DNA from 3 places in the Brucella cytisi genome. Region 2 is predicted to be linked to each of the others. Evidence: predicted binding sites of a transcription regulator. Region 2 holds the regulator's gene; each other region holds the start of a gene.

Region 1 (4,285 bases), on a different contig from region 2:
TGTCGATGGTTTCATCCGGTTTGAGCATGCACACCAACCCGAAGGCACCGATGTGGTGGTTGCGAACTTTACGCTAGACGGGCAGGCGATATCTGGTCTCAACGGTGGACCGACATTCAAGTTTTCCCCGGCAGTCTCGCTCTTCGTCCAATGCAAGGATCAGGTGGAACTGGATATGTTCTGGGAGAAACTTATGGAGGGTGGAGCACCCATGGAATGCGGCTGGCTAACGGATAAATATGGCTTCTCGTGGCAAGTGGTGCCGCAGATGTTGCTGGATGTCCTGCAGAACGGCTCTGACGAACAGCGCCAACGGGTGGCTGATGCCGTAATGAAGATGGTCAAGCTAGACATTGCGACGCTTGAAGCAGCACGCGACGCAGCTTAATATCGCACGGTCGCAATGGCATCATAGCCATAGAGCCAGTCCAGATCCTTCAGGAAACTTTCCGGGCTGCGCATGGCGAAGAGCGTGTTGCGGGCAAGCGCGAAAATGCCGGTGGCGTGATAGGCGAACCTGTTCAATTGGCCACGCTTGGCAACCGCAGCGATCCGCTCCTTGCGGGCGTTATCGAAGTGCTTCAGTCTAGTCGCGTGGTCGCCGCCGTCCAGCGCTTCGGCAAGGGCTGCCGCATCCTCGATAGCCATGGCGGCACCTTGCGCCGCAAAAGGTGTAACCGCGTGCGATGCGTCACCGAGAAAAATCGTCCGGTCCGGCCCAACGAAATGAGCGTCTGCCATTTCGAAAAGCGGCCAGTAGGTCCACTCGTCAGCTGCCGCCAGAACATCGCGAACGGGAGCACCCCAATCCGCATAGATGGAGCGCAAACGGGTCGGATCGCCGATTCTGGACCAGACTTCACCGGGGTTCTCGCCCGTTGTGATGGCAACGAAATTGAAGAAACTGCCGCCCTTGACCGGATAGGCGATGAAATGCGCCTGCCTGCCAAGCCATGCTGAAACGGCGTTCCTCGTCCTCATGGCGGATAAAAACGATGCGGGGAGAGCTTCGGCGGCAAGAGTTGTGCGCCAGGCGATATGGCCGCTGAACCGTGCCTTGCTGAAACCTGCCTTCGAGCGCTCCACCGACCAAACACCATCGCAGGCGATCAGATAGGCGGCGTCGAGGTTTTCTTCAGAATTGTCTTGGCGGATGGTGGCTACAACTGCGCCGTTTTCGACGCAATGATTTGTGATTTCAGCGCCGAGACTGATCTCGATGCCGGGCTCTTCACGGCAGGCATCGAGCAATGCGGATTGCAGATCGGCGCGATGGCAAACGGCATAGGGATGGTGCCAGCGCTGACAAGCCTTGTCGCCGAGCTTCATTTCCATCAGCGGACGCGCTTTACGCCCATCCATGAGGTAGAGTGCTTCCGGCGTTACGGCTTGTGCAGAAAGACGGTCTGCAACGCCGAGCCGTTCCAGATGGCGCATCGCATTGGGCGCGAGTTGCAGGCCAGCGCCAACTTCCGAGAGGGTCTCAGCTTTTTCTACAAGCCGGACATTCCAGCCGCGTGCTGCCAGTTCCAGTGCGGTCGACAGACCGGCAACTCCGGCCCCGGCAATCAATATACGCCCTTTGCTCATGTCGATGAGATCATCCGGCATTCAGCCCCGTCAGGCTGCCCAGATTAGGCAGCTTTGTCGGCGGGTGCTTCGTAAACGCAGCCAGCCGGAACGGTTTCATCGGCATGGAGCTTGGCGTTGTAGCGATAGAGGGTCGAGCAATACGGGCAAACGACTTCACTTTCATCACCCATGTCGAGAAACACGTGCGGATGATCGAAAGGTGGGTTTGCACCGACGCACATGAATTCCTTCACGCCGATTTCGATGGCCGCATGGCCGGCGTCGTTCTGAAAGTGAGGAATAATGTGATCGGACATAATATGCTCCGGTTCTGGTCGATGGGCGGTACGAGCATGGTCTTGGACCGGGTTCCGGACAAGATCATGCATAGACATTGGCATGCGTGTACCGCGAAAGTCTTGTTTCCGGAAGCGTTTTCATCAATTCTGAGGACATTTCAAGCTAATTGCTATCAAACTGTCATATGACAGCCATAGGCTTAAGGCAGAGCCGGAATGTTCCGGCGGAAGTCTGGACAGGAAAAATGAGCGAAAACAGCGTTATGGCGAGCGAAACCCCCAGCGCACCTCAAGGCGGAACACACGAGATGACAGCCGAATTAGCCCCCAGCCCAACCATCGTTTCTGACATGGATGCAGGCCCTGGTGCTCACAAAGCTTTGAACGGCGAGTTGATGCAAAGTGCCGATCGCTTCGTGAATCGCGAGTTTTCCTGGCTGCAATTCAACCGACGCGTTCTCGAAGAGGCAGCGAATATGCGGCAGCCTCTGCTCGAACGCCTACGCTTCCTGTCGATCTCCGCCGCCAATCTCGATGAATTCTTCATGGTCCGCATCGCCGGCCTCGCCGCACAGGTTCGTGCTGGTGTGGCGATGCGCAGCGCCGACGGGCGCACGCCACAAGAACAGCTCGATTTCGTTCTGGATGAAGTAGGGCGCTTGCAGGAAGAGCAGCAGGAACGCCTGCGCGTGCTGCGCGAGGAACTGGAACAGGACAGCATCGAGATCGTTCGCCCGTCTGCGCTTTCAAAGCCGGAGAAGGAATGGCTTGAAAACCACTTCCTCGAAACGATTTTCCCGGTTCTGACGCCGCTCTCCATTGATCCGGCGCATCCGTTCCCGTTCATTCCGAACCTCGGTTTCTCCATCGCCCTGCAACTTGCGCGGCGTGCCGATAATCATCCGATGACGGCGCTTCTGCGCATTCCGGTCGCGCTCAAGCGCTTCATTCAGCTGCCGACAGATCAGCAGAACACCTACCGCTTCATCACCATTGAGGATGCCGTGAGCCTGTTCATCGGGCGGCTTTTCCCCGGTTATGAAGTGCGCGGTGCCGGTACGTTCCGCATCATTCGCGACAGCGATATCGAAGTGGAAGAAGAAGCGGAAGACCTCGTTCGTCTTTTTGAGACAGCTCTGAAGCGCCGCCGTCGCGGTCAGGTGATCCGCATCGAGTTTGACGGCGAAATGCCGGAAGCGCTGCGCGTCTTCGTCGCGACGGAACTTGGCGTTTCGGAAAACCGGATCAGCGTGCATGAAGGTCTTCTGGCGCTCAACATGATTTCCGAGATTGTTTCGATCCCGCGCGAAGACCTGAAATTCGTGTCCTACAATCCGCGTTTCCCTGAGCGTATTCGCGAGCATGGCGGCGATTGCTTCGCAGCGATTCGCGAAAAGGACATTGTGGTCCATCACCCGTATGAATCTTTTGACGTGGTGGTGCAGTTCCTCCGGCAGGCCGCAGCCGACCCGGATGTGCTGGCGATCAAGCAGACGCTTTATCGCACCTCCAATGACAGCCCGATCGTGCGCGCATTGGTCGATGCTGCAGAAGCGGGCAAGTCGGTAACGGCGCTGGTCGAGCTGAAGGCACGCTTCGACGAGGAAGCGAATATTCGTTGGGCACGTGATCTGGAGCGCGCAGGTGTTCAGGTGGTGTTCGGTTTCATCGAATTGAAAACCCACGCGAAAATGTCGCTCGTGGTGCGCCGTGAAGACCAGAAGCTGCGTTCCTATGTGCATCTGGGCACAGGCAACTATCACCCGATCACCGCGCGTATCTATACCGATCTGTCGTTTTTCACGTCTGACGCAGATGTTGCCCGCGACGTGGCGCATATCTTCAATTTCATCACGGGCTATGCCCAGCCCGCGGAAGAGATGAAAATTGCGATTTCACCCTTCACGCTCCGCGCGCGAATCCTCAAGCACATCGAGGACGAGGTTACGCATGCGAAAGCAGGTCGTCCGGCTGCAATCTGGATGAAAATGAACTCGCTCGTTGATCCACAGATTATTGACGCGCTCTACGTGGCGAGCCAGGCGGGCGTACAGATTGATCTGGTCGTGCGTGGCATCTGCTGCCTGCGTCCAGGCGTTCCTGGGCTTTCCGACAATATTCGCGCCAAGTCGATTGTCGGGCGCTTTCTGGAGCATAGCCGTATTTTCTGCTTCGGAAATGGCAATGATCTGCCTTCCGACAAGGCAATCGTCTATATCGGTTCCGCCGACATGATGCCGCGCAATCTCGATCGCCGCGTGGAGACCCTTGTTCCGATCACAAATGCAACAGTGCATCAGCAAATCCTGTCGCAAATCATGTTTGCCAACATAATTGATAACCAACAGAGCTATCAGCTACTTGCGGACGGCACCTCTCGCCGGATAGAAAAAGAAGCAGGAGAGGAAGCTTTC
Region 2 (4,285 bases):
ACGACACTCCGATGGTGATCTATCGCCCGATCTATCGCTGAAACTTTCGCCGAAAAGCGACGACAATCAGCCAGAAAATCAAAACGCCGGTCAGGTAGAACTAGACCGGCGTTGCAGATTATCTGATTGTAAAATCGCCTCTTATAGCGGTGCTTCTGGACGGTCCTGGGACAGAAGTAGCGCGCCAATGGCGTCAGCCTGCTTCTGGCTTGCCGGAGCATAGCCAAGCGATGTCGGCTGCGGGGCTGTCGTATCGAATTGCGGCTGGTAGGAGGCCACCTGCATATGCTGTTCCTGCTGAGGTGCAGCCACACCGCGATGGCGTGCCAGTCGTTCGCCACGGGCCTGCGGACCGGCACCAGTGTTCTGGTCCACACTTTGAGCCTTTACCGCTTCCGCGAGTGCCACCTGAACGGTCGGTTCCGTTCCCGGAACTGGGCCGGTTTGTGGCAGGGTCACATCATAAGACGGATCCTGTGGAACGGAAGGTGATTGCGGCGAATAGGCCATAGCCAGATTGTATGGCTCCTGCGGAACCGGATTTTGCAGCGAACCGTCGCGATTGCGCTTCTCGTAGAAGGAATTTCCACCGGCTACGAGCACGTAATGCATATTGTTGTAAGGGAACTTCAGACCCGCCGTGTGGAAGAACATGGCGTTCTTGAGCTTCGGATGACGCTCACCCTTCAGAACCGCGTCGGCAGCGGCCTGAACATCAGGCAGCGCCTTGGAATTCATCTGGCGGGTAAGCACACCGGGCGCAAACTGGTTCTTCTGACCGACGACACCGCAAATCGTATCCGGATAACGTCCCGACGCGAGACGGTTCATGACCACCGTACCAACAGCCAGAAGACCGTCGGAACTCGAACGATTGGATTCGAAGAACATCGCACGTTCAAGGCAATTCTTGTCCCGTGCGGTGTAGGTGTAGGTCTTCACGCCATTGACGGATTTGACGTGGCTTGCCGCCGTCTTTTCCGAATTGGCTTTTCCCGAGGTTCCGGTTGTCGTGCAACCGGTCACCACGAAAGGCGCAATCACCAGCCCGATAAGAGCGGGCAATTTCCACTTCGCGGCGCGCGTCAATGGCTCAGTCTCATATTAGGACCCTTAACTGATCCAGTCATCCATTCAGGCGAACACATCTGGAATGATGCGCGCGAACGTCTGACTGCGGTGCAAGTCAAAGAGGACGAAGATCAAAATCTCACGTCCTACAGTCGCTCAATCGAATTCAAGGTTTTGGAATTTTTAGGCCAAAAAAAGGCAACAGGTCAAATCCCAACAATGCTGGAGACCGCTGAAAAGTCCTAAAACAATTCCGAATCGAGATTGCGAATGTGCCTACAAGCCCTTTAAATATATTAATAATTCCTTAACGAGAATTAGCAATTCAGGTAAGATATTGATTTCACGAGATTCAAAGTCTCGCAATACACGCCATATCGCTGCCTTAATTCACTTTTTCTTGTACTTTTTTTGCATACACATTTGTGGCGTTTCAAATCTTCTGTAGAATTTCTGCTTCCAGGCCGGTTCCATTGCTCTTTGTCAACTTTGACAACAGATTTGTAACATCGCGTGAGATTGTGCTTTTGAGACCCGTTTCGGGTTGTTGCAATGCGAATCGGGCGAGCACGATCCGCACCTTGCAAAGCGGGGTCTTAAACAAAAACGACCCGCCACGGATACCGTGGCGGGTCGGACAAGTTCAGTTCCTGACGCCGAAATGACCGCAGCGGTCACCCGAAAGAATAACCCGCACCCCGAACGGTACGGATCGGATCGAGCGCACGACCGACATTGATCGCCTTGCGCAGCCGTCCGACATGGACGTCCACCGTGCGGTCGTCGACATAGATGTCCGGTCCCCAAACGCCATCCAGAAGCTGGCTACGTGAGAAGACACGACCGGGCGACATCATGAAATATTCGAGCAGGCGGAATTCCGTTGGTCCGAGACGAACTTCCTTTTCCTTGCGATAGACACGATGCTGTTGACGGTCGAGAACCAGGTCGCCCACTTTCAGCACATGCGAAAGAATGCTCGGATTCGACCGGCGCAACATCGCCTTGACGCGCGCTAGCAATTCCGGCGTCGAAAATGGCTTCACGACATAGTCGTCCGCGCCGACGCTCAGGCCCCGAACACGTTCGCTTTCCTCGCCACGTGCCGTCAGCATGATGATGGGCAGGCGTTCGGTTTCCGGCCATTGGCGCAGGCGACGGCAGAGCTCGATGCCCGATACGCCCGGCAACATCCAGTCCAGAATGAGCAGATCCGGTACGTTCTCGCGCAAGGCGATCTCGGCTTCGTCGCCGCGCAGCATTGTATCGACCTGGTAGCCCTCTGCCTCAAGATTATAGCGAAGAAGAACGCTCAGCGCCTCTTCGTCTTCTACCACAGCGATTTTGGGTGCCTGTGACATCCAGTATTTCCCTATCCAAATTCGGCGGGCGGTAGATACAATCCCCCAATCGACCGCGTGCCGCCGCGCTATTCACTCATTCTCAACCGCCGGACCGTGTGGTCCGGTCGGCTGCAGTTCAGGGTTTACGCGCCTCATCCACGACAATACCGTGGCTCAGGTCTTCCTTGGGTCGTTCGGCCGGCATTTGCAGGCCGGTCACGATGTAGTAGACGGTCTCCGCAATATTGGTCGCGTGATCGCCGATACGCTCGATATTCTTTGCGCAGAACAGAAGATGCGTGCAGGCGGAAATATTGCGCGGGTCTTCCATCATGTAGGTCAACAGCTCGCGGAACAGTGACGTGTACATGGCATCAATCTCGTCGTCGCGGTCGCGAACGACATTGATCTGCTGCACCGAGCGCGACGCATAGGCGTCGAGAACATCCTTGAGCTGGGTCAGCGCCAGCTCAGCGAGTGTTTCGAGCCCACGATAAAGCTTTACCGGCTGGCGCGATTCCGAAACGGCGGCAACGCGCTTGGCAATGTTCTTGCCCAGATCGCCCACGCGTTCCAGATCGGCAGAGATGCGGATCGAGCCAATGATTTCGCGCAGGTCCACAGCCATGGGCTGACGCTTGGCGATAATCATCACAGCCTTGTCGTCAATCTCGCGCTCGCTGGCATCGAGAATGAGATCGTCGGAGATGACGCGCTGTGCGAGCGCATTGTCCGCATTGACGATAGCGGCGACCGACTGCTCGACCATACGTTCCGCATGTCCGCCCATTTCGGCGATCTTATGGGAGAGAAACTTCAATTCCTCGTCGTAGGAGCGAACGGTATGCTGAGACGGCATAGTAGACCTCGTAATATAAATTGCGGGGAAGCCGCACTGTCTATCTGTTGAAGCGCAGTTGCGGATCAGCCGAAGCGTCCGGTAATGTAGTCCTGCGTGCGCTTTTCGGTCGGCGCGGTGAACATGGTTTCCGTGTCACCCACTTCGACCAGATTGCCGAGGTGGAACATGGCGGTGCGCTGCGAAACACGCGCGGCCTGCTGCATGGAGTGCGTGACGATCACGATCGTATAGTTCTGGCGCAGTTCATCGATCAGCTCTTCCACCTTCGCGGTCGCAATCGGGTCGAGCGCCGAGCACGGTTCGTCCATGAGAATGACTTCCGGGCTCACCGCAATCGCGCGTGCGATGCAAAGACGTTGCTGCTGGCCACCCGAAAGACCGGTGCCCGCATCGTGCAGACGATCCTTCACTTCCTCGAACAAGCTCGCCTTCTGCAAGCTCGTCACGACGATTTCTTCAAGATCGGCCTTGGTGCGGGCGAGACCGTGAATACGTGGGCCGTAGGCGACATTTTCATAAATCGACTTCGGAAACGGATTCGGCTTCTGGAACACCATGCCGACGCGGGCGCGCAGTTCGACGACATCGATCTTCGGATCGTAGATGTCTTCATTGTCGAGCGTGATCTTGCCACCGACCTTGCAGCCTTCGATCGTATCGTTCATGCGGTTAAGCGAACGCAGGAAGGTAGACTTGCCGCAACCCGAAGGGCCGATCAGCGCCGTGACCATCTTTTCCTGGATTTCCAGATCGACGTCGAACAGCGCCTGCTTCTCACCATAAAATACGCAAACCTTGTCGCCGCGCATCTTTATGGAATTGGCGTTGGCGTTCATCTTTTCTCCTACGGCTTTCTCGAGAGATCGTTCAGTCATCAGGTTCATAGCTTTCGACTCCCGTTTACCAGCGGCGCTCGAAGCGGCGGCGCAGAATGATTGCTGCAATATTCATCACGGCAAGGAACAGAAGCAGGACGATGATAGCGCCTGACGTGCGTTCCACAAAGGCG
Region 3 (4,285 bases), on a different contig from region 2:
ATCGGGAATGTCCAAGGTTCGCGGGTCAGGTCGCCCGGTTCGTGACCTTCCGGCAGGGAACCATCATCCTCAATCATGCCAACCGCACCAAGAATATCGGTTACACGCGGCGTCTCTTCCTTCACGGCTTCCCGCATTTCGGGTTCCGGAACGGCAACATCACCGGCCAGATCTGGGTCGAGCAGACGATGCGTGTAATCAAAGGTCGGTCCGAGCAACTGACCGCCCGGCAGATCCTTGTAGGTCGCAGAAATGCGGCGTTCGATCAGCATTTCAGCGGTTTCCATCGGCCGCGAATAGCCAAAACGCGGCAAGGTTGTGCGGTAGGCGCGCACCAGAAAGATTGCCTCGATCAGATCGCCGCGCGACTGACGAACAGCAAGTGCCGCCAGTTCGCGATCATAGAGCGAACCTTCGGCCATGACGCGATCAACCGCCAGCGCCAGCTGTTCGGCAATCTGGTCGAGACGCAGAGCCGGAACCGAACGATCGCCGCGACGACGATCATCGAGAAGACGGTGTGCATTATGGATGGCCGTTTCGCCACCCTTTACGGCAACATACATTTTCAGCCCTCCAGAGCGGAAACGCGAGTTGTGCGGGGAAGCGCTGCAACAGCGCCGTCGCTGACCAGAACAAGATCAATGCCGAGCGGGTATTGTGCGCCGTTCTCACGCCATTGCTGGATGAAATCCTGCGGCAGGCCTTCAACCTGAAGTGCACGTTCGCCATCGATACCGGGGCCTTTCAGCTCAAAGTCCTGTCCGCTTGTCAGCGACGCAACAGCGAGAACGACGGTTGTCGAACGGTCGGGAAATTCGGCATCACCCTGCGAAAACCCTGCCAGAGACGGCAGCAGCGAAACATTGCTGGCCAGAGCGAATTGTGCGGCATCCGCACTTTCGACACGCGGCGCGCCCGTGTGGAAAGTGAGCCAGGCGGTTGCGCTTTCATCAACTGCTATCGCTGCATCGCACCAGACAGTCGCATCGTGATCGAGCAGGGTTGCTGCAATCACGCCCAGTTCAGGCGTCAGCGGCTGCGGTGGGGTGGCTGCGCGAGCCAGAGGATAGATGCGACCGGGATTAGCCATGGCGTGCATGACGGCATGAAAAGCCGACTGCGCATTCGTCACCGGATCGGCAAAGCCACCCTCAAACGCGGAGGAAGTGCTGTTTTCGAGAGAAAAAGGAAGCATCAATTGTCTCCCCGGACCATTGTGAAGAAATCGACCTTGGTAGCGGCGGCTTCGCCGCGCAGCTTGACGTCGGCATCGTCCAGCCGCTTGCGCAAGACATTCAGCACTTGTGCCTCCACGGCATCGCGATGGCCTTCATCGAGCCACAATGCATCAAAGACAGCGGCAAGCCGCGCCTTTTCCTGATCGCGACCGAGCGCATAAGAGTGGCCGACCGAACCGTCGGAGAGCCGCACCGTAGCGCGCGTCACCGTTGCCTCGCCGACATTGAAGGGTGCGCCGCCGCCGCCAATGCGGCCACGCAGCATTACGAGACCGGTTTCCGGTCCGCGCAGAACTTCAAATTCCGGCTTGTTGGACCATGCCTGCCAGAAAGCTTGCAGCTCTTCGCCGCTTGCACGTGCAAGAACTGCCATGCTTGCCTGTCGTGCGGCTTGAACTGAATCTGGCACTGCATCCGGCACCGTTCCGCTTTCAGTGGCGGAACCGGCTCCGCCTCCCTTCGCACTTTGCTCCGTACCGTACATGAGCTTCCCTGCCCTGTTAGTTCCAGAGCGCGCTTTGACCTGATTGCATCAGATCGTCGCTCTGGAGTTTGTTTTGAGGCGCATCTTGTCCGAAAACCGTTTCATGTTTTTCGGGATGCACTCCCGTTGACTTGATCTCTCAAATTGTCTAGTTATATAGACAACTATACAATACCAGAATGATTACACCCTGCCAATGACAGGACGATGACAGTTGATGACAAAGACCAGACGAATTGAGAGAAACAGCGGCGTGGCGATCTGGAGGCAGATTGCCGACGAGATACGCGGTGAGATCAGGGCTGGCAGGCTTCAGTCCGGTGCGCGTATGCCCGCCGAGATGGAACTTGCCGACAGGTTTGGAGTCAATCGCCATACGGTGCGCAGCGCCATTGCCGCGCTGACGCAGGAAGGCGTGCTGCGTGCCGAGCAAGGGCGCGGCACCTTCGTTGCCAATGCAAAGCGCCTCACCTACCAGATCGGACGTCGCACCCGCATTTCGCAATCGCTCGCTTCGCAGGTGCGCGACATGAAGGGCGCGCTGCTCGCTTCCGGCACAGCGCCTGCCTCTCCGGATATAGCCGAGGCGCTAGAGATAGAGCCTGGTTCACCTGTCCTGCGGCTCGAAACCTTGCACAGCGCTGACGGACGCCCCGTGTCGCGCGCAACGCTCTGGATCAGTGCCGAACAATTTCCCGAAATTGCCGAGGATTATGCGGAAAGCGGTTCCATCACCGAGGCTTTCCGAAAAGCAGGTATTGCCGATTACTTCCGTAAATCGACAATCATATCCGCCCGCCATGCGGATTCGGATGATCTGAAACATTTGAAGCTTTCGCCCGGCGCCATTGTACTGACGGCCAAGGCGATCAATGTGAATACCGATGGAGTGCCGATCCAGTATTCGCTGACACGGTTTTCAGCGGATAATATGGAGTTTTCTATCGACACGTATCCCGGTGACCCGCAGATGAATGACATGAACTGAAGCATGCTAGCGCTGAACTGCTCTCGAAGCTGTTATGAACGCGGTGCCGTTGAGCGCCTCCAAATCAGACAGGAAACCTCCGATGGCCGTGACCATTCTTCATAATCCAAAATGCGGCACCTCGCGCAACACGCTGGCAATGATCCGTGCGAGTGGCGAAGAGCCCGTCATTATCGAATATGTGCAGAATCCACCCACGCGGGAACGTCTGGTCGGTCTGCTGGCGGCAATGAACATGACACCACGCGAACTGCTGCGCGAAAAAGGCACGCCCTATGCTGAACTCGGGCTGTCCGATCCGAAATGGACTGACGACGAGCTGATCGACTTCATGATGGCCCATCCAATTCTGATCAACCGGCCCATCGTCGAAACGCCGCGCGGCACCAGCCTTTGCCGTCCCTCTGAGCTGGTTCTGCCGCTTCTGGAAAATCCGGTCGCATCATTCACCAAAGAAGACGGTGAGCAGGTTAAATTTGAGGGCAAATCACGCTGACGAGCTCGCGATCAGACATCATTTTCCTAGAGAATCGGAAGTATGATCCAATAAAAAGGCGCTGTAAAACAGCGCCTTATCAAATTTAACTTATAAACTGGATTATATCCGTTCTCAGAATGGAATTTCGTCGTCCAGATCGCGCGAGAAGCCACCGCTGCTGCCACCCTGATTGGATGGGCCGGACGAGCCGAAATCACCGCCGCCACCAGAATAGTCAGACATCTGGTTGCGGTTGCCGCCACCGCCGCCGAACGAACGGCCTTCACCGCCGCCTTCACCACGGCTATCGAGCATCTGCAGTTCACCACGGAACTTCTGCAGCACGACTTCCGTCGAATAACGGTCATTGCCGTTCTGATCCTGCCACTTGCGGGTCTGGAGCGCGCCTTCGATGTAAACCTTGGCGCCCTTCTTCAGATACTGTTCCGCAACCTTGGCGAGGTTCTCATTGAAGATGACAACGCTGTGCCATTCGGTGCGGTCTTTGCGTTCGCCGCTCTGGCGATCGCGCCAGCTTTCCGACGTTGCAATGCGCAGATTGGCAACCACGTCGCCGGAATTCAGACGACGAATTTCCGGATCGGCACCAAGATTGCCGACCAGAATGACTTTATTGACGCTACCAGCCATCGAAAATTACTCCGGGTCTTGCATGCACACTCTTTCCGCACTGCTTCGCGCGGACAAGAGGCACTTTTCAAATGAAAGATCAGGCGCAACAATGCGCCATCACCACAAACTCATATGTTCACCTTACAGGACTGGCTCAAAGCGTGCTCAATCCGGGCCGGTGAATTCTTCAATGTCCACAGAGTTTATGTTCTTGTTTTGTTCAAAATGCAACCTTCCAACATTAAAAAGCCTTGTGTTCGCCATAAATTTCAGTGGGTTTTTGCACCGTTTACCGCGCTGATAGTGCAGTTTTCCTCATTTCAGAGGCTGAAACTGCATCTGCCTTAATTTCAAAACAGCCTTGCCGACTACCGTCATAAAGCAATAGCTGCCTGCGCTTGGCAAACGGGATCAGCTTCCAAGGAAAAGCCCTGCCGCTCACTGTATCTTTGGCGCGCAGG

What was found. Region 2 encodes PhoB, which activates phosphate uptake and scavenging genes when phosphate is short. Its sites were predicted from a motif close to TGTCATNNANCTGTCAT; they were not measured.
Positions count from the first base shown of each region.
Region 1: a site for PhoB is predicted at 2,051-2,067, ahead of AAE521_RS10090 (RNA degradosome polyphosphate kinase). Genes of this name have one in related genera too.
Region 3: a site for PhoB is predicted at 1,922-1,938, ahead of phnF (phosphonate metabolism transcriptional regulator PhnF). Genes of this name have one in related genera too.

Region 1 is NZ_JBCAUP010000008.1:103,033-107,317, forward strand. Features, by position in the region: gene AAE521_RS10075 (VOC family protein) at 1-388, shown strand, start outside; gene AAE521_RS10080 (FAD-binding protein) at 385-1,590, opposite strand; gene AAE521_RS10085 (zinc-finger domain-containing protein) at 1,635-1,889, opposite strand; gene AAE521_RS10090 (RNA degradosome polyphosphate kinase) at 2,180-4,285, shown strand, end outside.
Region 2 is NZ_JBCAUP010000013.1:158,965-163,249, forward strand. Features, by position in the region: gene AAE521_RS14615 (hypothetical protein) at 1-41, shown strand, start outside; gene AAE521_RS14620 (cell wall hydrolase) at 142-1,089, opposite strand; gene phoB (phosphate regulon transcriptional regulator PhoB) at 1,746-2,432, opposite strand; gene phoU (phosphate signaling complex protein PhoU) at 2,551-3,273, opposite strand; gene pstB (phosphate ABC transporter ATP-binding protein PstB) at 3,339-4,112, opposite strand; gene pstA (phosphate ABC transporter permease PstA) at 4,177-4,285, opposite strand, start outside.
Region 3 is NZ_JBCAUP010000002.1:255,484-259,768, forward strand. Features, by position in the region: gene AAE521_RS03435 (carbon-phosphorus lyase complex subunit) at 1-566, opposite strand, end outside; gene phnH (phosphonate C-P lyase system protein PhnH) at 569-1,198, opposite strand; gene phnG (phosphonate C-P lyase system protein PhnG) at 1,198-1,725, opposite strand; gene phnF (phosphonate metabolism transcriptional regulator PhnF) at 1,940-2,713, shown strand; gene arsC (arsenate reductase (glutaredoxin)) at 2,796-3,209, shown strand; gene ssb (single-stranded DNA-binding protein) at 3,324-3,842, opposite strand.